4 regions of the Halomonas sp. AOP43-A1-21 genome follow, and region 1 is predicted to be linked to each of the others. Evidence: predicted binding sites of a transcription regulator. Region 1 holds the regulator's gene; each other region holds the start of a gene.

Region 1 (5,109 bases):
GTGTTTTGAGCGATAAAGGTGCTGAAAAACTCCAGCACCCTTTTTTTGCTGCCCCCAGGCACATCGTAAAGCACGCGCTCCGGGGGGAGGATAGTTTCCAACGTCATTGAGTTAACGCACGCCTGCGCCTTGGGCGCGAGCTTGTGCTTTTTCCTTATGCTTAACGAGTTGACGATCGATTTTATCGGCTAATGCGTCGATGGCTGCATACATATCGACATCTTCCGCATCGGCATGCAGGTCGGCGCCTGCTGCATGAAGGGTGCATGCCGCCTGCTGGCGCTCCTTCTCAATGGATAAGGTTACTTGTACCGTGGTGATATTGTCGTAATGGCGTTCGACGCGTTCAAGCTTTTCATTAACATAGTCACGCAAGGCGTCAGTCAGTTCTACGTGATGACCAGTGATGTTTACTTGCATTGACGTACTCCTTATCCATCGGACTGTATTTCGATTGTAACCCTTTTTACGGTGTTGCAAAGCCCTTGTCGCGAGTTTTGCTGTTTCTCTTGTACAAAACTGTCTCAAGACCTCCTAAAAGCCTACCTTAAGCGACGGCGTTCACTGGAGGATGGAATGCCCAATGACTCGCGGTATTTGGCCACAGTACGCCGTGCCACCGTAATACCTCCCTCTTCAAGCAGCGTGACCAAACGGCTGTCTGAGAGCGGTTTGCCAGGGGGTTCGTCCTGGATCAGCTTCTTGAGCCGGGCGCGAATCGCCGTGCTTGAGTGGCTGTCGCCCCCGTCTTGACCGCTGATCTGGCTTGAGAAAAAGTATTTAAGCTCAAAGACACCCCGTGGGGTATGAATATATTTCTGCGTTGTCACACGTGAAATGGTGGATTCATGCATTTCCACGGCTTCTGCAATATCCGCAAGAATCAAAGGCTTCATGGCCTCTTCACCTTGCTCTAAAAAGCCGATTTGACGGGTGATGATTTCGCGCCCTACGCGCAGCAGTGTATCGTTGCGGCTGGAGAGGCTTTTGATTAACCAGCGTGCTTCTTGCAAGTGCTCTTTTAAAAACTGGTTATCCTGGCTCTTGTCGGCACGCTTGATCAAGCTGGCGTAGTCGGGCTGGATGCGCAGGCGAGGCAGAGCTTCAGGGTTAAGCTCCAGGTGCCAGCCTTCATGATCGTGGCGTACCACCAGGTCAGGCGTGATATAGCTATCATCGGTCACCCCGTAAGCGCTACCGGGGCGTGGGTCCAGGCTGCGGATCAGGCCAATCACATCGTCTAGCTGCTCATCGTCCAGCCCTAGGCGGCGCTTGAGTAGCCGAATGTCATTTTTGCCGAGTGCTTCCAGAAACTGGCGTACCAGACGGCGCGCCGGGACAAGCAGGGGAGTGTCATCGGGCAGGGTAGCCAGTTGAAGCATCAGGCATTCGCGCAGGTCGCGGGCAAAAACGCCGGTCGGCTCAAACTGCTGCAAACGCATCAGAATGGTTTCCATCTCGCGCTGGCTAAGCGCTTCGATATTTTGAGCGCGCAACCCGTCGCGAATATCGTTTAAGGGCTGCGTCAGGTAGCCGTTGGCATCCAGCGCGTCGATCAAGCTTTCTGCAATCTGCTGTTCACGTGCGCTGAAGTCGGTCATGGCGAGCTGCCAAAGCAAATGACCGTGCAGGCTTTGTCCCGCTGCCTGGCGCTCAAAGTCAGGTCCCTCAGTGCTGCTGCCTGAGCTGCCTACATCCTGATAGGTGTCGGACCAGTCGCTATCAACGGAGAGTTCATTGGGTATGCTTTCCGCCCACTCCGCTTCCTGCGTTTCAACGGCTGCCTGCTCACCGAATTCATCTTCCTGTTCCAGCATCGGATTGGCATCCAGCGCCTGCTGAATTTCCTGACGCAGATCCAATGTGGATAACTGGAGCAGGGCAATGGCCTGCTGCAGCTGAGGTGTCATGGTCAGCTGCGTACCGATACGCAATTGGAGAGAAGCTTTCATGACCATCTGAGAACCACTCGTTACTCGGAAAGCTTTACCCTAGTGCGAGTCATGTTTATGTGCAAGTGCAATAAGCATGCCATTGATAATAATTCTGCTGCAGATCCCTGTTTAGCAGTGAACATAAATTTAAAGACGGAAATCAGCACCCAGGTAAACTTCTCTGACCTTCTGGTTATTGAGAATAGTCTCTGGGCTGCCGCCCGCGATGATATGACCATCGCCCACAATGTAAGCAATATCGCAGATATCCAGCGTTTCGCGCACGTTATGGTCAGTAATTAACACGCCGATATGGCGCTGCTTCAAGGCACGAATGATACTTTTAATTTCGCCGACGGAGATGGGGTCGACCCCGGCAAACGGCTCATCCAGCAGTATGAAGGCAGGCTCTGTGGCCAGTGAGCGGGCAATCTCGACCCGGCGCCGCTCGCCACCCGAAAGGCTCATGCCCAGGTTGTCGCGGATATGCGTAATATGGAAATCTTCAAGCAGCGCTTCGAGGCGTTGCTCGCGGCCAGCGCTATCTAGATCTTTGCGGGTTTCCAGGATCGCCATAATATTATCCGCCACCGACAGTTTGCGGAAAATAGAGGCTTCCTGGGGGAGATAGCCAATGCCTGCCATGGCACGTTCGTGCATGGGGGCGCGGGTCAAATCAAGCTCGTCGATACTTACGGTGCCCGCGTCAGACTTCACCAGGCCCACAATCATGTAAAACGAGGTGGTCTTGCCCGCACCGTTAGGGCCTAGAAGGCCCACAACGCTGCCTTGGGCTATCTCCAGGCTAATATCCTTGACCACACGGCGACGCTTGTAGCTTTTGGCCAAATGATTGGCGTAGAGGGTCTTGATTGGTGGTGATTCCACAGTAGCCATCGGCCACTCCTATTGCGCTGGCTGAAGTGTCATACGAATACGCTGCGGCTCACTGCCGCTCACATCTGAGCGTGCCTGCACTACTTCGCGATCAATAAAGTATTCCAGGCGACCTCCGGTGAACTTGTCGCCCGCCTGAGTCAATTCGGCCTGGTCAATCAGCTCGACGCGCCGTTCAGAGACGTGATAAATCACCCGTTTGCCCCAGCCTTCCATCGGCGTATCCTGGTCTTCCAGCTGGTTACGCAGGTAGGCGCGGTCACCCGTTGCAATCGCACGGGAAAGCTCACCCGCATCGTTACGGAAAATTTCAACGCGATCGCCGCGTAATTGCATATTACCCTGACGAATATTGACGTTGCCTGAATATACGGCCGTGCCCGCACGCTGGTCGAGGTCTAGACGGTCGGCCTCTACTTCAACCGGGGCTTGGCTTGTCTGGGCCGCCGCCGATAGCGGCACCGCAAGCGCAAAAAGCGCAGTGCGAATAAAAGCTTTCATAGCGACTCCTAAGGAGTTTGTGTCACGGGAGGATGGTGCCCGCGTACGTTATCGGTTAACCGGACCTGGCTATCATCAAGCCAGACGTCCATACGTGATGCACTCATGCGCTGGGGCGGCTGTTGCAGTAACGCTGGCGTCTCGCTCCAGGCGTGTCGCGTCAGGCCATCATAGCGCAATAAGTCCGTATCTAGCTGCCAGCCTTCTGACGGGGCGATAAGCCGAGCCTCGCCAGACAGCGTCAGTTCCTGAGTATCCGTATTAAGCTCGCCTTCGTTGGCATTGGCGAGCCACTCACGGTTGTCGCTGTCAAACAGAGTGGCTTCAGGCTGCGTCGCTTGGGCCATGGTGCTTTGGGGTATATATACCAGCAGCGGGGCGGCCAGCGACTGCTGAATGCGCCCCGACTCGCCAAACAGGGTGATCTCGGCATTTTCCAGCACGTGGCCAGGCTCTTCGGCCTGGGCCGCCGGATCAACTGACTGGTCTTGTGGGCCGCGCGGATCCAGCCATACCAGCAGACCCCCTAAAGCAATGACCAAGCCTGCGAGCCAGGCGCGTCTTTTAATCCGGCTAAACATTATGAGCGCCCGGGTAAATAGGTATCGAGTACAGCGTCCCAGTGGCCCTGCGCTTCGAGTAGCGTATCGCAGATTTCACGTACGGCGCCGTGGCCACCTAGGCGATCAGTAATCCAGTCGGCATGCGTATGCATATAATCTGGTGCATTGGGAACCGTAATGCCTATACCGGAGCGCTTGATCGGAGCAAGGTCGGGCAAATCATCACCGCAGTAGGCGACCTGGCTGAGATCCAGATTCAACTGTTGGCAAAGCTCTTTCAGCGTAGTGAGCTTATCCTCGCAGCCCTGATGCACATGGGCTATTCCCAGCGCCGATGCGCGCAGGCTTACCATGGGGGAATCGCGGCCGGTAATAAGGGCCACGTGAATGCCCACGCGTTTAAGCAGTTTCAAACCATGCCCATCCTGGGTATGGAATGCTTTGATCTCAACGCCGTCGGTCTGGAAGTAGAGGCGACCATCGGTGAGAACACCATCAACATCCAGGGCAAGCAGGCGCACATGGCGAAGCCGATCAAGCAGGGTGGTGGGGAGGGCCATAAAGGAATCCTTGTCAGAAAAATAATTAAATAACGCCGCTGGCAAGCAGATCATGCATATGCAGCGCGCCAATGGGCCGCTGTTGATCATCGACTACGGCTAGAGCGGTAATGCGGCTATCTTCCATAATGCGTACTGCTTCGGCGGCCAGTATGTCGGGGCTAATGCGTTTGCCGGGCCGCGTCATGACATCGTCTACTACCACCTCACGAAGGTCGTGAAACTGATCGAGGGTGCGACGTAAATCGCCATCGGTATAAACCCCTGCCAAGCGGCCTTCGCTATCCACCACGCAGGTAAAACCGAGTCCCTGGCGGGTAATTTCAAGCAGTGCATCACGCAGCGGGCTGCCAAGCGCTACCTGTGGCAAACGTATACCATCATGCATGAGATCTTTAACCCGCAATAAAAGCCGTTTGCCTAAGCTGCCGCCTGGATGAGATAACGCAAAATCATCGGCGGTGAAGCCGCGGGCTTCAAGCAAAGCAACGGCAAGGGCATCGCCTAGTGCTAGCGCCGCCGTGGTAGAGCTTGTCGGTGCCAGGTCAAGCGGGCAGGCCTCGCGCTCGACGCCGCTATCCAGGTGCGCATCGGCATGCTTGGCAAGCGTTGAGTTGGGCTTGCCGGTCATGCTGATCAGCGGTGTGCCCAGAC
Region 2 (5,109 bases), on a different contig from region 1:
CGGCGCATTCGCGGGTACAGCCTGATACGCCAAATTTGATCTTGTGCGGTGCACGAAGGCCCTTGTAGCGGTTCTCAAGTTTGATCGCCATGCCCACGCTGTCCTGCACGCCGTAGCGACACCAAGTGCTGCCCACGCAGGATTTCACCGTACGCAGCGACTTGCCGTAGGCGTGGCCGGTTTCAAAGCCAGCTTCGATCAGCTCGCCCCAGATATCAGGCAGGTCTTCCAGGCGTGCGCCGAACAGATCAATCCGCTGGCCGCCGGTGATCTTGCTATAAAGGCCGTACTTTTGCGCTACCTGACCCAGCACCACCAGTTTATCCGGTGTAATTTCCCCGCCTGCAATGCGCGGCACGACCGAATAGGTGCCGTTTTTCTGCATATTGGCCATGAAAGTGTCGTTGGTATCCTGAAGCGGGATATGCGCAGCGTCGGTAATCGGCTCGTTAAAGCAGGAGGCGAGAATGGAACCGACCGCAGGCTTGCAGATATCGCAGCCCAAGTGGTGGGTGCTAGGCGCGCCGTGCTTTTCGATCAACTCGCTGAAGGTCTTGATGCCCTCCACGCGCACGATGTCGTAAAGCTCTTGGCGGGTGTGCTGAAAGTGCTCGCAAATCGACTTGTCCACCTCAACGCCGCGTGCGGCCAGCTCATGATCCACCACGCTTTTCAAAAGCGACGCGCAGCCACCGCAGCCGGTGCTGGCGCGGGTGTCACCTTTCACGGATGCCAAGTCGCTGGCGCCTGCGTCAATGGCCGCGCAAATGCTGGCCTTGGTGACGTTATGGCACGAGCAGATCATTGCCGTTTCCGGCAGCGCGTCCGGGCCAAGTGCCGGGGCGGCGCCGCTTTGCGGCAAAATCAATGAGGCGGGCTCTTTGGGCAGCTCGATACCGTTGGCGTAATACTGAAGCAAGGTGTCGTAGACGCTGTTATCGCCCACCAGCATGGCGCCCAAGAGCTTCTTGCCGTCGCTTGAGACCACCATCTTGCGGTAAATCTGGGTAAGTGGGTCAAGGTAGCGAAACATCCGTGCGCCGGGGTTTTGAGTGCCGTGGGCATCGCCAATCGAGCCGACGTCCACACCCAGAAGTTTAAGCTTGGTGCTCATATCGGCACCGGTAAAAGAAGCATCGCCACCGGTGAGCGTCGAAAGCGCTGTCTTTGCCATCTGATAGCCAGGCGCCACCAGGCCAAAAATGCTCTGATTCCACAGCGCCACTTCGCCAATGGCTAAAATCGCCGGGTCGCTGGTTTGGCACTGATCGTTGATCACTACGCCGCCGCGCTCGCCGATCTCCAGGCCGCACTCCCGGGCCAGTTGATCACGCGGGCGAATACCCGCCGAGAACACGATCAGGTCGGTTTCCAGTATTTTGTCATCCTGAAACACCATGCGATGGCGGCTGGCTGCACCATCTTCAATGCGCTGAGTGGCCCGCTCGGTGAGTACCTGAACACCCAAGGCTTCGATTTTTTCGCGCAGCAGCTCGCCGCCCTCGCTATCCACCTGCATGGGCATCAGGCGTGGGGCGAACTCAATCACCGCGGTTTCCAGATTCAATCCGCGCAGTGCGTTGGCCGCTTCCAGACCCAACAGACCGCCGCCCACTACAACGCCGGTGGCCGCACTTTGCGCCGCCTCGCGGATGGCGTCCAGGTCGTCCAGCGTGCGATACACCAGGCAGCCTTCGCGATCGTTACCGGGAATGGGCGGCACGAAAGGGTAAGAGCCGGTGGCCAGTACCAGATGATCATAGGCGTAATGGCCGTGCTCGGTGGCTAGCGTTTTTGCCGCGCGATCGATGGAGATCACCGCTTCGCTGCTGTTGAATGTCACGCCATGGCTTGCGTAGTAGTCGGCATCACACAGGGCCAGCGCTTCGGCGTCGCGGCCCTTGAAGTATTCAGAAAGGTGCACGCGATCATAAGCACGATGGCGCTCTTCGCCAAACACGGTGACGTTCATCTGTGACAGGGCACCGTTTTCAACCAGCTGCTCGACCAGGTGGTGGCCGACCATACCGTTACCAATAATAATCACGTTGCGTTTAGAGGTGATGGACATGGCTAAGCTGCCTCCAGCGTCGATGAGGGAGTGGGTGGGGTATCAAGAAGCAGGGCGTTGGCATCGGCTTCACCAAACAACAACGCCTGGCGGCAGGCGCCCAGATCGGTTTTGGCTAGCGCCTGGGCGAAATACCAGGGGCCGGAATGGGTATCGCCATACAGCACGGCGCCTTCAAGCCTTCCGTTGCGCAGTAACAGGCGGCGGTAGTCGCCGTTTTCCGGGTCGCTGTAATGCAGTACTTCATGTTCTGGCGCGGCCTCCGTGGGGCCAAACGCGTAGAGGGCCAGGCCGCTGATTTTAAGCTTGGTAGCGGTTGGCGCCTCACGATAGCGGACGCTGCCATCGCCACACAGCGTGTTGGCTAACACATCTACCTGGCGCCAGATCGGCTCGACCAGGCCGTAGGTGTGCTGCTCGAACTGGCAACACTCGCCCAATGCATGAATATGCGGGTCGGAGGTAGTGAGCGTGTCATCAACCATGATGGCGCGCTGTGTAGCCAAGCCTGCCTGATGGCCAAGTTCTGCGTTAGGTGTAACGCCGGTTGCCACGATGACGCTTTGGGCAGGCAGGCGCTGGCCATCCTCCAGTACAACGGCGGCCAGGCTTCCCGCGCCGTCGTCTTCAAAATGGCTGATGCGTGCATTGGTTAAGATGGTCAAGCCACGTTGGGTAAGCGTCGTTTCTAGAAGCCCAGCGGCCATGCTATCCAGCTGACGATTCATTAACCGCTTACTTCGCTGTAGAACGCTGACGCTGGCACCCCGCTTGCGAAGCCCTTCAGCGGCCTCGAGCCCCAACAGCCCGCCGCCGACCACGACGCATTCCCCGCCCTGCAAGGCAAACTTTGCGAGCGTGTCGGCATCTTGCAGGGTACGAAACCCATGCACGCCGTTAAGGCCAATGCCGGGTACCTCGGGCAGCGTCGGGCGTGAGCCGGTGGCAATCACCAGGCGGTCATAAGTTAGCGTGCGGCAGGGAGTGACAACGCGCTGTTCTGCACGGTTGATCTCCAGCACGCATTCATTTAAGTGCAGGGTGATACCTTGCTTGGCGTACCACTGCGCATCCCGCAAGGTGAGGGCGCTAGGCGGCATTTCATCGGCGAGCAGTGGCGATAGCAGTATCCGGTTATAAGCGGGAGATGCTTCTGCACCAATCACCGTTATTTGCTGGGGTCGGTGAGGCAATTTAACGACCGCCTCTAGCAGACGCTGGCTCGCCATGCCGTTGCCGATAATGACCAAGTGATCATCAGACGAGCACCGAGAGATAGCGATCATGGGTTGCTCCTTACTGTTTCGCGCTTGGCTGCCAATACCTGTCTACAAAGACCTGGCTACAAATATCTGGCAGCGATAAATGCTGTCGTGGCGCAGCGCTGAAGAAAAAACAATAAAAAAGCCCCTGAGTTAGCGTCCCGGGCAAGTGGATTGCCAGGAAAACCGTATCAGGGGCTTCGTTGCCCGGTAGCTGAGGCCAAACCCGTTCGTGGGTTAAGCACAGAGCAGCCACCGTTGGCTGCCAGCTAGACTTGAATTTATCTAATCAGTACAGGGCAATTAATCAGCCAAACATCGCTCGTTATTTATTTTTATATTACTTATCAATAGGTTGATTTAAATAAATAGGTTGAAGAAAGCGCCTTTTCAGCCGCTTAAGCTCAGCCTGCGCACGCTCTTGGTGCGCTAAGCGGTAAAGATGCACCGAGAGTAGTCAGCGTTTGAAAATAAACTGTCTACACGGTCGGTCGAAAGATATTCTATTGTTTATTAACCTGCTGTTTAAGCTGGTATTTTTATTTTAATAGGCTGGTTGGCGCAGGCCTTGCTATTACCTTGGTAACAAGCAACAAAGCACAGACGGGTTTATCGGCACAATAAAATGCAGCCATCGAGTTTGACGGGCAAATAACAACGCTAACGCCATCAGACGACAGGCCATTAATAAATGTGTCCAATCCCAGCAGTGCGACATTCGGCACCGGTGCAGGTGTCCCTGAGACAACGGCGTCCAGGCAGGCTTCTTATGAGGCTCGCTTGGGCGCTTTTTGCTTTTTAAGCGGGAGGAAATCAGTATGTCCCAGGCCACACGCTCGGCTTGTAAAGCAAACACGACGTGCCCTTATTGCGGTGTCGGCTGCGGCGTAACCGCCACTGTGGCAGGCGGCACAATCAGCGCGGTTGAAGGCGACCGCGACCATCCCGCCAATTTTGGCCGGCTGTGTGTGAAAGGCTCGGCACTGCACGAAACCCTTGGCCACCATGACCGGCTCACCACGCCCTGGGTCGATGGCCAGGCCGTTGACTGGAATGTGGCATTAACCACCTTGGCAGAGCGGTTGCAAACGACTCGCGCAACTTACGGCGCAGAGTCCGTGGGTGCTTACCTTTCAGGTCAGCTATTAACCGAAGATTACTATGTGGCCAATAAGCTGTTTAAAGGCTTTTTAGGCACGCCGCACCTGGATACCAACTCGCGACTCTGCATGGCTTCTGCCGTGGCGGCGTATAAACGCTCGTTGGGCGCAGACGCCGTTCCCTGCAACTATGAAGATATTGAAGAGGCCGAACTGGTGGTGCTGGTGGGCTCGAATCTGGCCTGGAACCACCCGGTGCTTTACCAGCGCTTGAAGGTCGCCAAAACGCGCAATCCGCTGATGCGGGTGGTGGTCATCGACCCGCGCGTGACCGACAGCTGCGAAATTGCCGACCTGTACCTGGGCATCGCACCCGGCAGCGATGCGGTGCTGTTCAATGGCCTGCTGGCCTGGATGGCTGAGAATAACAAGCTGGATCAGCTCTATCTGGATCGTCATACACAAGGTTTCGACGAAGCGCTGCTGGCTGCGAGCCACTGCGACATTGATGACGTGGCGGCGATATGTGATATCGACCCTGAGCGGCTGGAGACCTTTTACTACTGGTTTGCCAGCCAACTCCATGTCGTGACGCTCTACTCCCAGGGCGTCAATCAATCCACCAGCGGTACTGATAAGTGCAATGCGATCATCAACTGCCACCTGGCTGGCGGCA
Region 3 (5,109 bases), on a different contig from region 1:
ATCAGTTCATCGGTAAGCTCAGGCGCTTCGAGCTTCGTCCAGGGCAGTTTGAGGGCGGGTCCAAACTGCTCAAGCATATGGCGCATGCCCTGTTCACCGCCCGCCAGGTGAAAGGTAAGAAAGGTGCCCATCAGCGGCCAGCGCAGGCCGCAGCCGTAAACCACGGCGGCATCGACCTCTTCAGTAGTGGCCACGCCATCATTGACCAGGTGGAGGGCTTCTCGCCAGAGAGCTTCCATCAAGCGGTCGGCAAGGTGGCCTTCGATCTCTTTACGCACGACCAGAGGGCGCATGGCTAACGCTTGGTAGTGCGCTTGGGCAGCCTCAATCTGGCCTGGCTGTGTGGCAGTACCACCGACTAACTCCACCAGTGGCAGCAGGTAAACCGGGTTGAAGGGGTGCGCAACGATGACGCGTCCCGGTGCCTTGGTACAGGCTTGCTGCAGGTCACTGGGTTTGAAGCCCGAGGTTGACGAACCAATGATAACGCTTTTTTCTGCCGCCGCGTCGATTCTGGCGAGAATGTCGCGCTTCAGGTCTAGCCGCTCGGGCACATTCTCTTGAATCAAATCGGCACTGACCACGGCGGCTTCAAGGCTATCCACAAAGCGTAGCCGGGTGGCGCTGGCGCTTTCTGAAAGGCCCAGGCGGGTGAGAGAGGGCCAGGCGTTTTCTATAAAAGCGCGGGTGCGCGTTTCGGCACTGGGGTCAGGGTCGAAGGCAACGACTTCCCAGCCTTGGGCCAGCGCGCGGGCAATCCAGCCATTGCCAATGACCCCGGTACCAATCACTGCAAGTTGGCGGCTCATGCGTCACCTCCTGGGGCGATGTTACCCGTATTCGGGTCACGTAACTTAAGCTGGGCACGGGTCTCGGCGGGCGTCATGATGCGCGCCCCCAGGTTATCGATTAGCGTGGCGGCTTTTTCGACCAATTGGCCGTTGGTGGCCATCACGCCTTTCTCCAAATAGAGATTATCTTCCAGGCCAACCCGCGCGTGCCCCCCCAACAGGATGGCTTGAGCGAGCATGGGCATTTGATGGCGGCCAATGCCAAATGCCGCCCAGTGTGCGCTATCAGGCAACTTGTTGCGCATGGTCAACATGGTTTCTGTATCGGCTTCTGCACCCCAGGGGATGCCCAGGCAGAGCTGGTAAAGCGGGTCGCCGTCTATCAGCCCTTCCTGCTGCAGCTGGCGGGCAAACCATACATGTCCGAGATCAAAGCACTCCAATTCGGGCTTGACGCCTGCCGCTTGAACCAGGCGGGCATGCTCACGAAGCCAGTCAGCGGTATTCACGTACACCATGTCGCCAAAGTTAAGGCTGCCGCAGTCCAGAGTGCATAGTTCAGGTAGCAGTTCACCGACCGGAGCATGGCGCTGCGCAGGCGTTTGTATATCTGTGCCTGGGCCACCTCGGGTGGGGTCTTCAGCATCGGGAATCCAGTCACCGCCGCCGCCAGCGGTGATATTCAGCACAATGTCCACGTCGGCTGCACGTACGCGATCCATGACCTCACGAAAGTGTGCTTGTGAATGGCTGATGCCTCCCGTTTCGGGGTCGCGCACGTGGATATGGGCAACGCTGGCACCCGCTTTCGCCGCTGCAATGCAGTCGTCTGCGATCTGCTTTGGTGTCACTGGAACGTGGGGGCTCTTGCCGGAAGTATCGGCTGCGCCGGTCACTGCGCAAGTCAGGATCACATTGCGGTTCATATCCCGCTCCTATCCGTATTTTTCTTCAGAAAGGGCGACAGTATGGTGGCAGAGAAAAACCTGGTATTGACTTAAGGCGACTCTAAAAATACAGCAAGCGACAATCAAGCCGCGCTATTGTCGCGTTAAGCAAGCGCACGATTGTGTAAAGCCATCGTGCTATTCGATGCTTGAGCTGGAACGGCTTGAGCGCTTTTCTCGCCAAGAAGCGTTTTATTGACGCAGCTCATGCATTGGCCTGGCAAAATCTGATATTTTAAAGATGTATGTAATATGAATCTTTAAGAAGACGTGAAAAGAGGCCGTTATGCTGACACAGGCACAAGAACAGATCATTGCCGCTACTGCCCCGGTCGTTGCGGAGCATCTTGATACGATCACCGCTCATTTTTATCCCTTGATGTTTGAGCGCTACCCACAGGTCAAGCCGCTGTTCAATCAGACCCACCAGAAGGACGGTGGGCAGCCGCGTGCACTGGCAGGCTCCATTCTTGCCTATGTGGGCGTGCGCCAGAATCCGGAAACGGCGCGGCAGATCATGGAAACCGTGGTCAACAAGCACGTTTCTCTGGATATCCAGCCCGAGCACTATCCTATCGTGGGCGAGTGCCTGATGGTTGCCATTGGTGACGTGCTTGGCGCCGCCGTCACCGAAGAGGTTGCCGATGCCTGGGGGGCGCTCTATCAGGAGCTGGCCGATCTGCTAATTGATCTTGAAGCGCAGCGCTATCAAGAGTTTGAACAGCAGCCCGGCGGCTGGCGGGGCACGCGACGTTTTCGTATTGCCGATACGCATCAGGAAAGCCGCGTCATTCGCTCGTTTATTCTTGAGCCCGAAGATGGAGGGCCAGTGGCTGACTATACGCCAGGGCAATACATTGGCGTGAAGCTGGACATCGATGGCGTGCAAGCGTCCCGCCACTATAGTCTTTCCGATGTGCCTAACGGTCGCTCTTACCGGCTGTCCATCAAGCGGGAGCCGCAAGGCGTCGCCAGCCGCTTTTTTCATGACCGTTTGACAGTCGGCGATGTCATCGAGCTATTGCCTCCGGCAGGCGAGTTGACGCTCAAGGCGGGCGACGAGCCGCTACTATTGGTCAGCGGTGGCATCGGACAGACGCCACTACTGCCGATTGCCAAGCACGCGTTAAGTCAAGGGCGTCAGGTTACCTACCTGCATGCGGCTATCGATATGGACAGCCGTGCGTTTGGCGAGGCTATCGATGAGCTGGCCACCGCTTATCCGGGGCAGTTGACGGCAGTTACCGTGTTTGAACAGGGTAGCCAGGGTGACCATCAGGGGCGGATCAACCAGGACCTGTTGGCCAAGTATCTGGTGCCCAATACCCGTTGCTATTTTGTCGGCCCTCACGGCTTCATGGCGGCGATCAACCAAAGTCTGGCGCTTTTGGGAGTCGCGGAGACACATCGCCACTTTGAGCATTTCGGGCCGGCCAAAGCGCTTGAAGCTGCTTAACGCGGAAGAGGATATTATCTGATCTGCTGGCCTGGGCTTAAAAGCCCAGGCCAGCTTTCTTGTTTAGGCGGGGTCTTCGGTTTCCAGGCTTTTCGTCAGGACTTTTGGGGCAGGGCGGGCGAGGCGCTACACTCTTCACGCGGCCATGCTGTCACCACCACTTCGTAGATTCGCCAGTCATAGCTATTAAGATGCTGGGAGGCCTCTTTAAGATGTCGCGCCAGGTCATCGTTATTATGCGGGGTTACAAAGGCTTCACCGCTAAAGATTGGGCCTTCTTCGCGTAAGCGTACTGAGGCGGCAGCTACCCAGGGCATGGCCCGAAGCTCGGCTTCCAACGCTTCTTCCATGTATTCCGGTTTTTCGCGAGAGGTAAAGTGAGGACGACGGTCAAGTAGGTCGCCTATGGCTTCTTTTAAATTGGTAATGCCATCCTTGGTAACGTCCAGAGCGATAATGGCCGCAGCAACTGCGTCTGCCCACCAAAAGCCGGCTCCCACACCCAGTACGCCAACAATGGCAGCCATCCCCGTCATCCAGTCGGCTTTGCTCATCTTCCCGTCCGCAAACACGGTCTTCTCATGCACTTTTGCCGCGGCTTTGGTCTGTAAGCGTCCGATAATGACAGGTGGAATAACGCTGTAAATCAGCACGCCAACCATCACCCAGCCCATCCATATCGTTTCACCAAACAAAGTAATAGCACCGATACTTGGATGCTCCTGATGGGCAAGCTTGAGCAAGGAATCCCCAAGTAAAAAAAGGCCCATCGCGCTTAGCGCAGTGGCCGTGCATAAAAAGGCAATAATAGTGGCGCGTTGATATCCATAGGGGTATGTCTCATTAGGCGGGCGTTTGCGGAACCGAACGGCCAACAAGAAAGCGATCGGTGGAATGAGCGAAAGCATGTCTTCAAGCCAAGCGACCTTCATTGCCTGGCTGTTTCCCAGTACCAGCGCGAGCACCGATACAATTGAAATACGAAACGCTAAATTCCACCATTCAAGGCGAATCAGATAATTGAGATCCTGCTGTTTATCCGGAGGCAGGTGATATAGCTTGCGTATTTTCATCGGCCTGCCTCCAGGCGTTGAAGGCGTTGTTCAATATCAGGGTAGCTATTTAAATGGCGTTGCACGGCAAGCATCCAGGCATTTTCGCCTTTGGGCAGCGCCATGACATGTTGATCGGTCGCGATTTCCCATTCTCCTATTTGGTAGTTATGCGCATGAAGCCACCATGATGGGTTGGCGACCGCTGCATTTTGAGTGCCCATGTCTGGGGTAGGGCGGGGGATTGCGCCCTCTTTTTTGAGCGCGCGAGCGATATGGTTAACGACCGGAACAGCCACCTCAACATTTTCCAGGTTGCTGGGTAATGGAGTACCCACGGGCACACCCACTGAGTAGTGGCTCTGGTAGTAAGCTTTAGTGGGCGTGGCGAGGGCGCTTACATTTGAATCCTGGGTAAGCCCGCCGATCACCAAATCAAGCTGGTAGTGAGATAGCGCTGCTAACAGATTGCCTTCGCTATCCCAGTGCCAGTTGATGGAGGCATCCATATTTGCTGCAAGAGCACGGATGATTTCGACTTCAAGCCCTGCTGGACCCTGGTCGGTGTTAATGACCCAAGGCGGATTTTCGGAAAGTCCGATGTTTAATTCGCCACCCTGCATATCTGCCATTGGGCGTTCGATATTGACCGGGTAACGGCAACCTACCAAAGCTAACAGCGCAAAAAAAATCACTATGCTGGGCCGAAAAACGATCTGTATAAAGCTGTCCCTGCTTTGCATCGTTAAGTCGCTTCCATTTAGGAGAGGTCTACGTAAACGTTAATAAATAATATCTATAAAAAAGTGAGCATAGGATCGCTCAACCCCTGCTCACTTTATAATTTAGACGTAATAGACTGT
Region 4 (5,109 bases), on a different contig from region 1:
CCGACTGATCTTGTTACCCGGTTTCATTGTTTATCTCCGTCCAGCGGTCCCATCACCTCGCCACGAAAGCCGTAGATCTCTCGCTTACCCACAAACGGAATCAGCGTGACTTCACGGGTCTGGCCAGGTTCAAAGCGGATTGCTGTGCCTGCGGCCACATCGAGGCGAAAACCGCGGGTCTTGTCGCGATCAAACACCAGCGCGGGATTGGCCTCAGCAAAGTGGTAGTGGGAGCCGAGCTGAATCGGCCGGTCACCGGTGTTCGCCACGTCCACCGTGATGCGCTCACGCCCCACGCATAGCTCAATATCATCTTCTTTTAACTGATACTCACCGGGAATCATCTACTTACTCCTTGTTTTGTTGTGAGGAGTAAGATGTGAGGAGTAATACCGCTTACCCCTAACCATTCACTCCTCACCCCTCACACAATAGGCGTGTGAACCGTCACGAGCTTGGTACCATCCGGAAAAGTGGCTTCGACCTGGACTTCGTCGACCATCTCGGCCACGCCTTCCATCACGTCATCACGGCTCAGAATCTCGCGCCCGTAGCTCATCAAATCCGCCACACTGCGACCGTCCCGAGCACCTTCGATAATCTCGAAACTGATCAGCGCGACCGCTTCGGGATAGTTAAGCTTCAACCCTCGCGCTTTGCGCCGCTCGGCAAGCTGGGCGGCGGAAAACAGCAGCAGCTTGTCTTTATCTCTTGGGGTTAATTCCATAGGGCGCCTCCATCAGAATCGATTAAGTTAACCAAATACGTGGAATATGGGCCTCGCGCTCAATCCAGCGCGGGCGCAGCAATTGCCAGGCCTGTTCGCACAGCGCCCAGGCTTCATTTCGTGAGTCACCCAGATAGCGCAGCAATAAAACGTCCTGGCGCACCGTTACCGCCCAGCGTGGGTTATCCGGCAGGGCATTACGCAGCTCCTCAATCGCCGCTGGCGCATCACTCATTCCCACCGCCCAAAGCGTGGCCTGCACCGTAGCGCCGCCCTGCCCCCAGCGCCCCATAAAGCGCGGGTGTAACGGGTCTAACGGCTGGCGTTCTAGCCACAGCGGCTTGCCATCCAGCGTCAAACGAAAATACTGCTCAATGCGTCCTGATAAGTATGGCAACTCGCTCGCCGGGCGGCCCAAGGCCATGACTTCCCAGCCTAAACAGCGAGCACTGCCGTGAAGATCAATATGGGTACGCTGTTCGCCTTTAGAGCCATCAAAGGCAATGGTTTCCTGAGGTAGCCACTCAAGCGTTGCGCCATCGGCGACCTCAAGTTCAGTGCGCTGGCTCCAGGCCACGCCTTGGCTATCGGCCTTATAAAGCTTATTCGCCGCCGGGGTGGTCAACAGGGCATGTGCGCCCTGCTCGACGTGAGCCTTGATGGTGAGCGCGTCGCCGCTGACCAATCCGCCGGGTGGGTGCAGTACGTAGATATGGCACGCCTCCTGGCTGCCTTCAGGATAAAACGGCCGCTGGACCCGAAGTGGCCCTTGGTGGCGTGCCTGGATTAACCGCGTGGCGCCATCGCGCTTGGCAAAACGCAGCGCCAGTGAGGCCGCCCAGTGGCGTTCCTGGTCAAAGCGGTGGCCGGAGCCCGCAAGCGGTGGGGCGAGTTCGCGCAAGGTCATGGAAGACAGTCGCATCCTTTTGAATAGGTCATAGCCTTTCAAATGCAAGGAATGCGCCAAAATGGGGAAAAGTGGACTTTTACTATCGCTGCAAAGTTTTAGCCGTCATAACCCATCAGCACTAACGGCTTTTTGCACCAAAAAAGATCATTAAAAGGGTCGGCCGCACCAAAAATAACAAGTAGTTAACCGCCCCTTGTGTGGCAAAAGACCACACGCCCAACACTTCTTATTTGGGAACTTTCCGATACTATTGGGCCATCCTCCGTCAACAGCTTGTCTGTTGCCCACCAAGGTAGATGGCTTCGTGCAGTTACAATGCTCAGCAAACAAGCTCTGGTATCGCATTGCGCTTTGTATGGCGTTTGTGGCGATGCAGCTGCTGTTAGTTGGGCCGCTGATTTCACAGTATCAGTCCGATGGGCAACATCACGCGCATCACGAAGCTAGTCATCACTCTAGCCATCAAGGCGGCGGTCATCATCAACATACTGCCCCTCAAGCAAGCCACCATCATCATGCGGGCCATGCTGAAGAAGTAGAACCGATATTCAACTGGTTCCACCAATGTGGTTACTGTGCCATCTGGCAACAGTTTCCAACGGCGCATACCTCTCTCCCTGCGATCAGCTTGCAAGCGTTTATTACGCATGACCAGCTGCTGACGCAACCGACACAGGCTATAAAGTCCTGTGATAACTACCCCCACGCGCTAACGCGCGCCCCGCCCTTTTTTCGGATCGTATAACGCCACATCGTCAGCCTTTTTAGCCTGAAGTTTGCTTCTGGCTGGCGGCTGTCTACACCAAAAAAAGGGATCATCATGCCGCATCTAACTATTGGGCATGGCGTCGTTACGCCTGCCCGCTTAAAAAACCGTTTTCAACGACACGTACTGACATTAAGCGTCGCTGCCGCATCGAGCGTTGTTGCTCAAGGCGTATGGGCACAGGCGCCTGCCGCTCACCACGAGCATCATCATGCGTTAAACACGATGGTCGTGACCGCTGTACCGCTAAGCTCACCGCTCACGGTGGAAACCGACCCGCGTATACCGCGGCAACCGGCCCCTGCCAGCGACGGCGCCGACTACCTTCAGACCATCCCCGGGTTCTCTGCCATTCGTAACGGTGGCACCAACGGTGATCCGGTGTTCCGTGGCATGTTTGGCTCACGTCTTCGCGTGCTGACCAATGGCAGCCAAATGCTAGGCGCCTGCCCGGCAAGAATGGATGCGCCTACGTCTTATATCTCACCTGAAAATTACGACAGCCTCACCGTCACCAAAGGGCCGCAGTCCGTTCTGTGGGGCCCCGGCGCTTCAGCGGCAACGGTGCGCTTTGACCGCGGCCCGGAGGAGTTCGATGAAGCCGGTGTGCGAGTGGATGGCAGCGTCATGCTGGGTACCTATGGGCGCTTTGATCGCCGCATTGATGCCGCTTTAGGCAATAAAGACGGCTACCTGCGCATTACCGGCAATCAATCCGAAGCTAATGACTATCAGGATGGCGATGGCAACGCCGTGCCCTCGTTATGGGATAAGTGGAACGGTGACATAGCGCTTGGATGGACACCCGACAACGATACCTGGCTTGAAGTCACCGCAGGCCGAGGAGACGGCGAAGCGCGCTATGCCGGGCGAGGTATGGATGGCAGCAAATTTCTGCGCGAAACCGTGGGCATCCGTTTTCAGCGCGAGAATTTAGGTGAACACTGGAAACGTCTGGAAATGCAGGCCAACTATGCCTATGCCGACCATATTATGGATAACTTCACGCTGCGCTCACCGGGCAGCATGGACATGGGTGGTGGCATGGACATGGGCAGCGGCATGGACATGGGTGGTGGCATGGACATGGGCGGCGGCATGGACATGGGCAGCGGCATGGATATGGATGGCGGTATGGACATGAGTGACGGCATGGCCATGCGGCTAGACCGTCGCACCCGCAGCGCGCGCGTCGCATCAACGTGGGAGTGGGAAAACACCACGTGGACGGCCGGTGTCGATGTCGAGCATCAGGTACATCGCAATCTGGATGGCGAACACTGGCAGCCCGACTACGAGCAGACCCAGTTTGGCGCCTTCAGCGAAGTCACCCGTTTTATCGATGAACGTGACCGTCTTATTGGCGGCGCCCGCGTAGACCGCTACCGCGTCAGTGACGAAAGCCTGGACACAGCTACCACAGGCCTCACCCGCCGCGACACTCTGCCCAGCGCTTTTATCCGCTATGAGCAGGATTTAGCCTCAGCACCGGTCACCTGGTATGCCGGGGTCGGGCATGTGGAGCGCTTTCCCGATTACTGGGAATTGAGCTCTAGTCAGGCAGGCCCGGCCGGTAGTTTGAATGCCTTTGACGGTGTTCAACCCGAAAAAACCACCCAGTTGGATATAGGCGCGCAGTATAACGACCAGCGCTTAAGCGCATGGGTGTCCGGGTATGCAGGATACGTTAACGATTTCATCTTGTTTGATTACAACACCGCGGGCATGGGCGGTACTCAGATCGATAACATTGATGCTCAGATTGCGGGTGCCGAAGTGGGCGCTAGCTATCAACTAACCGACAACTGGGTAAGCAATGCCTCGCTGGCCTATGCCTGGGGGCGAAATGCCAACGACGATGAGGCATTACCACAGATCCCACCGCTGGAAGCCAAGGTCGGCCTGACCTATGCACACGATGACTACTCTGTGGGTGGCCTATGGCGTGGTGTTGCGGCACAAAACCGTATTGCGCTCGAAAAAGGCAATGTCGTCGGCCAGGATCTGGAATCGTCGTCAGGCTTCGGGGTGTTCTCGCTTAACGGTGCCTATCAAGCAAGCAACCACCTAACGCTAAGTGTGGGGGTGGATAACGTTTTCGATACCACCTACACCGAACACTTGAATCTGGCGGGTAATGCAGCCTTTGGCTATCCCGCTGATTTGGATCGCGGCATTAATGAGCCTGGCCGCATGGTGTGGGCACGGGCCGACTTCAGCTTCTGATTCATTCAGGTGCTCAGTAGAGCACCTGTTTACCCTTACCGCTTAAAACCACCAGGCTAGATGCCTGGTGGTCTGGAGAGACTTCATGTCGACCACGTCACCCCCACAAGAAGGTAAACGCAAGACCTTCGACCTGTATCGCGCCGTTTGGCGCTGGCACTTTTACGCCGGCCTTTTGGTTCTGCCGTTCATGATCACCCTGGCAATTACTGGGGGCCTTTATCTTTTCAAGGACGAACTGGATGCACTCATACACGCTGATGTGAAGCGCGTAGCCGTTCAAGAGGCGACGCTCCCTCCCTCTACGCTGGTAAGCGCAGCCCTTACGGCTCACCCTGGCACTGCCGTAAAATTCACCGACCCCGCCACGCCGAAAAGCTCGGCGGAGATCACAGTGAATACTGCCTCGGGCGAGCGGTTAGCCGTTTACGTCAATCCGTATACTGCCAATGTGCTGGGGGCGCTGGATGACCGCGGCAC

The links. The regulator sigma-54, encoded in region 1, starts transcription at its own class of promoters, with help from an activator protein. The targets are predictions, from matches to a motif close to TGGCACNNNNNTTGCTNT.
Region 2: the regulator sigma-54 is predicted to act here: its motif matches at 3,891-3,908, upstream of ACT3R7_RS16805 (nitrate reductase).
Region 3: the regulator sigma-54 is predicted to act here: its motif matches at 1,935-1,952, upstream of hmpA (NO-inducible flavohemoprotein).
Region 4: the regulator sigma-54 is predicted to act here: its motif matches at 1,676-1,693, upstream of ACT3R7_RS15475 (urease accessory protein UreD).

Annotation. Positions count from the first base shown of each region.
Region 1 is NZ_JBQSWC010000001.1:186,322-191,430, reverse strand. It holds gene ptsN (PTS IIA-like nitrogen regulatory protein PtsN) at 1-107, opposite strand, end outside; gene hpf (ribosome hibernation-promoting factor, HPF/YfiA family) at 112-420, opposite strand; gene ACT3R7_RS00915 (RNA polymerase factor sigma-54) at 543-1,958, opposite strand; gene lptB (LPS export ABC transporter ATP-binding protein) at 2,082-2,831, opposite strand; gene lptA (lipopolysaccharide transport periplasmic protein LptA) at 2,841-3,332, opposite strand; gene lptC (LPS export ABC transporter periplasmic protein LptC) at 3,341-3,913, opposite strand; gene ACT3R7_RS00895 (KdsC family phosphatase) at 3,913-4,455, opposite strand; gene ACT3R7_RS00890 (KpsF/GutQ family sugar-phosphate isomerase) at 4,481-5,109, opposite strand, start outside.
Region 2 is NZ_JBQSWC010000034.1:33,549-38,657, reverse strand. It holds gene nirB (nitrite reductase large subunit NirB) at 1-2,071, opposite strand, end outside; gene ACT3R7_RS16810 (NAD(P)/FAD-dependent oxidoreductase) at 2,074-3,357, opposite strand; gene ACT3R7_RS16805 (nitrate reductase) at 4,152-5,109, shown strand, end outside.
Region 3 is NZ_JBQSWC010000016.1:30,698-35,806, reverse strand. It holds gene ACT3R7_RS10485 (L-carnitine dehydrogenase) at 1-809, opposite strand, end outside; gene ACT3R7_RS10480 (3-keto-5-aminohexanoate cleavage protein) at 806-1,717, opposite strand; gene hmpA (NO-inducible flavohemoprotein) at 2,025-3,194, shown strand; gene ACT3R7_RS10470 (cation diffusion facilitator family transporter) at 3,290-4,267, opposite strand; gene ACT3R7_RS10465 (transporter substrate-binding domain-containing protein) at 4,264-4,878, opposite strand.
Region 4 is NZ_JBQSWC010000029.1:42,127-47,235, reverse strand. It holds gene ureC (urease subunit alpha) at 1-27, opposite strand, end outside; gene ACT3R7_RS15485 (urease subunit beta) at 24-344, opposite strand; gene ACT3R7_RS15480 (urease subunit gamma) at 425-727, opposite strand; gene ACT3R7_RS15475 (urease accessory protein UreD) at 750-1,634, opposite strand; gene ACT3R7_RS15470 (hypothetical protein) at 2,038-2,244, opposite strand; gene ACT3R7_RS15465 (TonB-dependent receptor domain-containing protein) at 2,458-4,629, shown strand; gene ACT3R7_RS15460 (PepSY-associated TM helix domain-containing protein) at 4,715-5,109, shown strand, end outside.